Pedobacter sp. W3I1: one gene and its partner. The protein of the gene in region 1 interacts with the protein of each later gene in a pairwise test. Links are inferred from orthologs where the notes say so. Each region holds a gene or a part of one and is shown in the gene's direction. Other genes may lie near its edges.

Region 1 (5,260 bases):
TGATTGTTTTTGAAAACATACGTTCAGTTTTTCATAGGCGGGTTCAGTCCCGCTCTTTGCTAAATTCCGATGAAACCTGTGAAACAAGCAAGCAGGTCAAAAAACAATGAACAGCAATGCTTAAATCGGAATACCGCTTCCGATCGGGTTTAGGTGGTGCCAATTGTGCTACTATCCTGGGCTGAAAATCCTATGGGAAAATGAATTTTAAAGCTTGTTGCATTATTAACTCTTTGACTATGGCTTTTTTAAGTTTTGACCACAGACTTTTGTTATCTAAACCCGATAGCAGCGAACACGTAGTGCAACGAAGTAAAGCGTATAGCGGGACTGAAAGCCCGATGAAAAATCGAAGCACTCATTTCCAAAAAAAATAAAAAGGTAAAAGAAACAAAATGATAATGTGCTTTGAAAAAACCTGATAGGTTTGCTCGTCATATTTTTGTTGATAAAATCCTGACAACTTCAACCCTCAAATTCCTTATTTTTGAAGAACCGTTATTATTCTAAAACGGTTAATTCTTTACCGCACAATATGTACTTAATTTTTGATACTGAAACCACTGGTTTGCCACGTAATTATAACGCACCCATTACCGATACGGATAATTGGCCGCGTTGTATTCAGATTGCATGGCAATTGCACGATGAGATGGGGAGATTGGTTGAACATCAGGATTATCTGGTTAAACCAGAGGGATTTAATATTCCGTACGACGCAGAACGCATTCACGGGATCTCTACCGAACTGGCTGCCGAACAAGGTATTGGGTTTGAGGAAATGTTGGCAAAGTTTAATGAAGTATTAAATAAAGCTAAGTTTATTGTAGGGCAAAACGTTGGCTTCGATGTGAACATTATGGGCTGTGAGTTTCACCGATTTGGTGTGGCTAATCGCCTGGCAGAAATGCCAGTTTTGGATACCTGTACCGAAGTTACGGCTCAACTTTTACAATTACCAGGCGGTAGGGGCGGAAGGTTTAAACTGCCAACCTTAACCGAGTTACATGCTTATTTATTTGGTGTTCCTTTTAACGAAGCCCACAATGCAACTGCCGATGTGGAAGCAACTACACGTTGTTTCTTAGAGCTGGTAAAACGAGAAGTTTTTAAAAAAGAAGAACTACAGGTTGACGTAGAATATTTCCCTCGTTTTAGAGAGGTAAACCCAGCTACGATTGAAGGTGTTGGTTTAAAACACATCAATTTAAAAGCAGCTTCTGATGAAATCCGCAAACGTTTACAAAAAGCAGAGGGTGGAGGCATTTCTAAACAAGAACTTGCCGGAAACAAACAGGAACTTGCTGCAGCAACTTTTGTTCATTTACACAACCATACCCAGTTTTCGGTATTGCAAAGTACCATCAGTATCCCCGATCTGGTAAAAGCCGCGGCAGCACAAAAGATGCCGGCAGTAGCCATGACCGATCATGCGAACATGATGGGGGCCTTTCACTTTGTAAATCATGTTTTAAACCATAATAAAGCTGCCGAAGCAAAAAATGCTGCCGCAATAGAAGCAGGTGAGCGTCCAACTGAGGTGGTCATGACGCCGATTGTTGGGGTAGAGTTTTTTGTTTGTGGCAACCACTTAGACCGGACTGTAAAAGATAACGGTTACCAGATGGTACTGTTGGCGAAGAACAAAAAAGGCTATCACAATTTAGCTAAAATGTCTTCTATCGCTTATACCAAGGGTTTTTATTACGTTCCACGTATTGATAGGGCGGTAATTGAACAGTATAAAGATGATATTATTGTTCTATCGGGTAACCTTTCCGGAGAGATTTCGAACAAAATTTTAAACATGGGTGAAACCCAGGCTGAAGAAGCACTGATCTGGTGGAAGAACATGTTTGGCGATGATTTCTATGTGGAGGTAATGCGCCACAACCAGGAAGATGAAGACCGTGTAAATGAATCGTTGATTGCATTGGCTAGAAAACATGCTGTTAAACTGGTAGCCACCAATAATACCTATTACATTAACAAAAAGGATGCGAATGCACATGATATTTTGCTTTGTGTAAAAGATGGCGAAAAACAGGCAACACCAATTGGCCGTGGCCGCGGTTACCGTTATGGTTTGCCCAATCAAGAATATTATTTCAAATCTGGTGATGAAATGAAATCGCTTTTTGCCGATTTGCCAGAGGCGATTTTAAACATTAAAGAAATTGTAGATAAAATCGAAATCTATAAACTCGCCCGCGAAGTACTCTTACCTAAATTCGATATTCCAGGCGAATTTTTAGTGGCCGAGGATGAAGCCGACGGTGGAAAACGTGGGGAAAATAAATTTTTACGGCACCTTACCTACGAGGGTGCCAAGAAACGTTATGGTGTATTAACCCCTGAAATTATTGAGCGATTAGATTTCGAATTGCAAACCATCGAGAAAACAGGTTATCCGGGTTATTTCCTAATTGTACAGGATTTTATTGCCGAAGCCCGTCGCAGGGATGTTTCGGTGGGCCCTGGCCGTGGTTCTGCAGCCGGGTCGGTGGTTGCTTATTGTTTGTGGATCACGAATATCGATCCGATTAAGTACGATCTCCTTTTTGAGCGTTTCTTAAACCCCGATCGAGTATCCATGCCCGATATTGATATCGATTTTGATGATGAGGGCCGTGGCCGTGTAATGGAATACGTAATCAACAAATACGGTTCCAGCCAGGTGGCGCAGATTATCACTTATGGAACCATGGCTGCCAAATCTTCTATCCGCGATACCGCAAGGGTATTGGATTTGCCACTTTTTGAAGCAGATAAAATTGCCAAGCTGATTCCGAACATGAAGCTCGCCAAAATCTTCACGCTGGATGAAAAAACTTTAAAAGAATCTTTGCGCCCTGATGAATATGAACGCGTAGTAGAATTGAAGAACCTTGGTGCATTAAAAGATTTAAGTGCCGAAACCATTCAACAGGCACAGATTTTAGAGGGCTCTTTGCGAAATACCGGTATCCATGCCTGCGGGGTGATTATTACGCCAAGTGATATTACCAATTTCGTTCCTGTTTCTACTGCAAAAGATTCTGATTTATATGTTACCCAATTTGATAACTCGGTTGTAGAGAGCGCGGGTTTATTAAAGATGGACTTTTTGGGCTTAAAAACCCTTACCCTGATAAAGGATACCGTAAAACTGGTTAAAAAACGGTTTGGCATCGATCTCGATCCGGATAATTTCCCCATTGATGATGTATTAACCTATGAGCTTTTCCAGCGTGGTGAAACCATCGGGATTTTTCAGTATGAGAGTCCAGGTATGCAGAAATACATGAAGGAGCTGAAACCAACAGTTTTCGACGATTTAATTGCAATGAACGCATTATATCGCCCGGGACCAATGGAGTACATCCCGAGTTTCGTTCGCCGTAAAAATGGTGAAGAAGAGATTAAATACGATTTAGATGCCTGTGAAGAGTATTTGAAAGAAACCTACGGAATTACCGTTTATCAGGAGCAGGTAATGCTTTTATCGCAGAAACTGGCTGGATTTACCAAAGGTGAGGCCGACGTGCTGCGTAAGGCGATGGGTAAGAAACAGAAAGACGTTCTGGATAAAATGAAACCAAAGTTTGTGAAACAAGCCGCCGAGAAAGGTCACGATGCCACAACTTTAGAAAAAATATGGAAAGATTGGGAAGCATTTGCATCCTACGCTTTTAATAAATCGCACTCTACCTGTTATGCATGGATTGCCTATCAAACCGCATACTTAAAAGCACATTATCCTGCTGAATATATGGCTGCGGTACTGTCGAACAACATGAGTGATATTAAACAGGTGGCTTTCTTCATGGAAGAATGTCGACAGATGAGTGTTACCGTATTAGGTCCCGATGTTAACGAATCCGATCTCAAATTCTCAGTAAATGCCAAAGGCGAAGTCCGTTTTGGGATGTCGGCAGTAAAAGGTGTTGGTGAAAAGGCAGTAGAGAGTATTATTGAAGAAAGATTGGCAAACGGACCCTATAATAATGTGTACGATTTCGCCAAGCGTTCCAACACGCGTATTGTAAATAAAAAAGCTTACGAGAGTTTTGTATACAGCGGTGCTTTCGATGCATTTGGAGGTCATAGGGCGCAGTATTTTTATATCGGCCCGAACGATAAAATGAATGGTATCGAAAAGATTATTAAATATGCCAACGATTTTCAGAACAACGAAAGTACCTCACAGGCTTCCTTGTTCGGGGGCTCTAAAGCTGACCTTATTTTAGAACCAAGTTTGCCAGTTTCACCAGAATGGGCATTAATGGACAGGTTAAAATACGAGAAAGATGCTATCGGGATTTTCCTTTCCGGCCACCCTTTAGACAATTATAAACTCGAACTCGATAAATTCTGTACACATGGTGTTAAACAGCTGAGTATCATTAATAAGGTGCGTATGGGCGATAACAACGAAGAAATATTGGCCGAATTCGAAAAACTAAAAAACCGTGAGCTTTGTGTAGGCGGACTCGTAGTCACAGCATCGCAAAGGATTACCAAAACAGGTAAGCCCTTTGGTACTTTTGTTTTCGAAGATTATGAAGATGCAAGTGAAATGGCCTTGTTCGGGGAAGATTTTTTAAAGTTTAAATCGTTTTTAACAGAAGGATATTTCTTACAGATTAGAGGCAGGGTTGGTGAGCGTTTCGGTAAAGCCGGAGATTGGGAATTTAAAATCACCGCCATTAACTTAATGTCTGAACTAAGGGATAAACTAGCGAAAAGTTTAACTATCCAGGTGCCGATTGAGCGGGTTAACGATCAGCTGATGCGCGAGATTGAAGCCATACTAGCAGACAATAAGGCAAACTCTGAGCAGCAAAACTGCCAACTTAACTTTGCTATTTTTGATAGAGAAAAGGAGATTATGTTGGATATGCCATCGAAAAATCTTAAAATAAATCCAAGCAATAAGTTTTTGGAACAATTGCTTGGATTGAATGTTGTAAATTACAAGCTAAACTAAGGTATGAGGCGGAAGGTTTAAGGTGGAAGGTTAAAGCCGCCTAAGCCTTATACCCTTCACCTTTAAGCCCTCTACCTCAAAATAATGTCAAATTGACATTACAGATGGGTTGGCATTACAATTGAATACATATATTTGAACATAAAAAAAATAATTATGGCATTAGAAATCACAGATGCAAACTTCGAGGAGCTTGTATTAAAATCAGATAAACCCGTATTAGTAGATTTTTGGGCAGAATGGTGTGGCCCTTGTCGCATGGTTGGTCCGGTAGTAGAAGAAATCGCAAAA
Region 2 (3,200 bases), 1.5 Mb from region 1 along the record:
CATGTTCGACACTTTGATTGTGGTTAGTGCAGCATCGTTTTCAGCATCAGCTTTAGGATTTGCAATTTCAATGGTTTCTGGTTGATTTCCCTTAATTACCATATCGCCACCAATATTCACCACTACGTTTTCAATTCCAGGGCTTTGTGCAGCTTTCTCAGCGGCTTTATTAATGATATAACTTTTTGCAAAAGAATTTAATGCTAATGGCACATCATCCAAACGCGTAACGGTTTTATCCTGCTCATTTAATACATAATGTTTTTGCTTTACCAAAGTAACTGCATTTTGTAATGCTGCAGTAGATGGCAAACGGCCTTCGGCAGCTGCCTTTTTCCAAACATCGCCAATTACTTTAGCTGATGCATCAAGGGCACCATTGGTTAACACTTTATAACTTTCAAACTGTTTTAAAACCTCAAACAATTCTGACGAAACTTTAGTGGTTTGTTTACCACTACTCATCCATTTACTAAATTCGCTGTTAGCTTTATAAGCACTTAAAATATTATCCAGCCTATCTATTTCGTTTAATGCACGCTCTTCTGCTAAATCTGCATCAACCTGGCTAGTTGTCTTAAATTTTAATTCTAACGATGTGCCCAATACATTTTCGTAGTTGGAAACAAATGTTCTTAAAGCTTTTTTCGGGCTAACAAATGCAGATGCGCTTATGACCAATAAAAAGGCAACAGTTAAGTGTTTAAACTTCATATTTAATGGATAATTGAGATTTTAAAACGCAAAGAAACGGCTTTATCTGGAATAATTTTAAATAAGAAGAAATATATTTGAAATAATACAAAATTTCACCTATAAAATTCGCCTATAATTAAGTTGTTTAATGCGTTCTTTTTGACGTTAATTTAGTGCAAGGGTTTAATGATCCTGAAATAGTTTTGTTACAGGTATAATTGAAATAACCCGATTAAGTAACCTTGCTTTTGTCATAGCTTTTTACGCTTTAAGCTTTTTTTTCCTATTTTCGCTTACAAGATGCTTAATATACAATCTAAACTCCCTGGCGTAAGTACCACCATTTTTTCGGTGATGAGTAAACTTGCAACAGAACACAATGCCATTAATCTTTCTCAGGGCTTCCCTGACTATGCCTGCGATCCAAAACTAGTTGAATTGGTAAATAAAGCCATGCAAGATGGTTTTAACCAATATGCGCCAATGCCTGGTTCTACTTTTTTAAAAGAAACCATTGCAGAGAAAGTTGAAAAACTATATAACATAAAATACAATCCCGATACTGAAATTACCGTTACAGCAGGTGGAACGCAAGCTATTTTTACCGCATTGGCGGCCATTATTAATGCAGGTGATGAAGTTATTATTTTCGAACCCGCTTACGATAGTTATGCACCTACAATTAAACTGTTAGGTGGCCTGGTTAAAACATACGAACTTGCCCCGCCTACTTATGCCATTGACTGGGATATGGTTAAGAAGCTGTTTACAGTAAAAACCAGAATGATCATCTTAAATACGCCACAAAACCCAACAGGTAGTATTTTATCATCAGATGATATGAAATCGCTTATTAAACTCGTCACTGGCACCGACATTTTAATCTTGAGCGACGAAGTTTATGAGCATTTAATTTACGATGAACAAAAGCACCAAAGTGTAATGCTCTATCCTGAATTAAAGCAAAGAAGTTTTATTGTAGCCTCGTTCGGCAAGCTTTTGCACGCTACAGGCTGGAAACTGGGCTACTGTTTGGCGCCAGAGAAATTAACCAAAGAATTTAGGAAGGTACACCAATTTAATGTTTTCAGCGTTAATAGTCCCATGCAGCAGGCTATTGCCGATTACATTAAAGAGCCAAAAAATTATACTGAAATAAGTAGTTTCTTTCAACAGAAAAGAGATTATTTTAGAAGCCTCCTGGCCGAAAGCCGTTTTAAACTTTTGCCTTGTAATGGTTCATATTTTCAATGCGCAAGCTACAGCAGCATTAGCGATGAGAAGGATACCGATTTTAGCATCAGACTGATCAAGGAGTTTGGAGTGGCTACCATTCCGGTTTCTGCATTTTACCAAAAAGCAACGGATCATAAAATCATCAGGTTCTGCTTTGCTAAAGAAGACGCTACACTTGCCTTAGCGGCAGAGAAATTAAAAAACGTTTAACCAGACTAAACCTATATACAATGGAAGCACCTGTTTACACCCAAATAGAAAATCTGAAAGTAACCGTCTTTCAGGCCTATCTTTTTTGGGAGAACATTGAGAAAAACCTCTTAAATCTGGCACTTCGATTATCGATGGGTGTAAGGGAGAAAACTGATATTATTATTTTGCCCGAAATGTTTAATACAGGTTTTAGTATGAATTCTGAAGCCTTGGCTGAAGAAATGGGTGGAAAAACGATGCAATGGATGCAAAAAATGGCGCACCAATACAATTGTGTGGTTACAGGAAGTATCATTATAAAAGAAAACAATCAATATTTTAACCGTTTGATCTGGATGGAGCCAGATGGCAAAAATCAGCATTACGATAAACGCCATTTGTTTGGCATGGGTGATGAAGATCAACACTTTAGTCCTGGTAAAGAAAAACTTATTGTCGAACTTAAAGGATGGAAAATCAGATTGGCCATTTGTTACGATTTGCGCTTTCCGGTTTGGTTGCGTAATGTAGACCAGGAATATGATATCTTACTCCTGGTTGCCAACTGGCCAGATAAAAGATCGGCCCATTGGAAGGCATTAATCCCGGCCAGGGCAATTGAAAACCAAAGTTATGTGATTGCTGTAAACCGTGTTGGGCATGATGGAAACCAGATTTACCATAGCGGATTATCGATGTGCCTGGATCCATATGGCAATACCGTTTATTATAAACCTGAAGACGAAGATTTATATACATTCAGTATCAATTACGAAGAACTGGTTAAAGTAAGAAGGCAATTTCCGTTTTTAAAGGATGCAGATCGGTTTACCATTAGTTAAATTAATAACCAATATTTAAATCACAATGATCAAATGGGAACGATAGTCTCAACAATTTAGCAATCACAACAATTTAAAAAATAATCAATATTTCGAATCGTAATTTTCAAAACTTGCGATCGATCAATTAAACGATTAACCATCACAAACACTTAACCATCAAAATGTTTAACCGCCGCAAATTTATAAAAGCATCTGCCCTATCGGCAGGATTGCTGGCTATTGATAAAAAGA

The links.
Region 2: the proteins of dnaE (region 1) and QF042_RS14545 interact in binary tests that used the Escherichia coli proteins (3 or more experiments, as listed by UniProt). The link is inferred for Pedobacter sp. W3I1 from one-to-one orthologs.

Annotation. Positions count from the first base shown.
Region 1 is NZ_JAUSXN010000001.1:5,023,225-5,028,484, reverse strand. What follows is about bases 235-5,169. They hold dnaE (DNA polymerase III subunit alpha), read left to right. Parts: upstream 235-535; coding sequence 536-4,969; downstream 4,970-5,169. Other genes in these bases: trxA (thioredoxin), read left to right, coding at 5,126-5,169. Also shown: more of trxA, read left to right, coding at 5,170-5,260. UniProt on the Escherichia coli protein: DNA polymerase III is a complex, multichain enzyme responsible for most of the replicative synthesis in bacteria. This DNA polymerase also exhibits 3' to 5' exonuclease activity. The alpha chain is the DNA polymerase catalytic subunit.
Region 2 is NZ_JAUSXN010000001.1:3,513,674-3,516,873, forward strand. Bases 195-3,069 are described here. They hold QF042_RS14545 (methionine aminotransferase), read left to right. Parts: upstream 195-996; coding sequence 997-2,142; downstream 2,143-3,069. Other genes in these bases: QF042_RS14540 (DUF2271 domain-containing protein), read right to left, coding at 195-714; QF042_RS14550 (amidohydrolase), read left to right, coding at 2,163-2,966. Also shown: more of QF042_RS14540, read right to left, coding at 1-194; QF042_RS14555 (N(4)-(beta-N-acetylglucosaminyl)-L-asparaginase), read left to right, coding at 3,131-3,200. UniProt on the Escherichia coli protein: Shows aminotransferase activity with methionine and histidine as substrates, and to a lesser extent also with phenylalanine.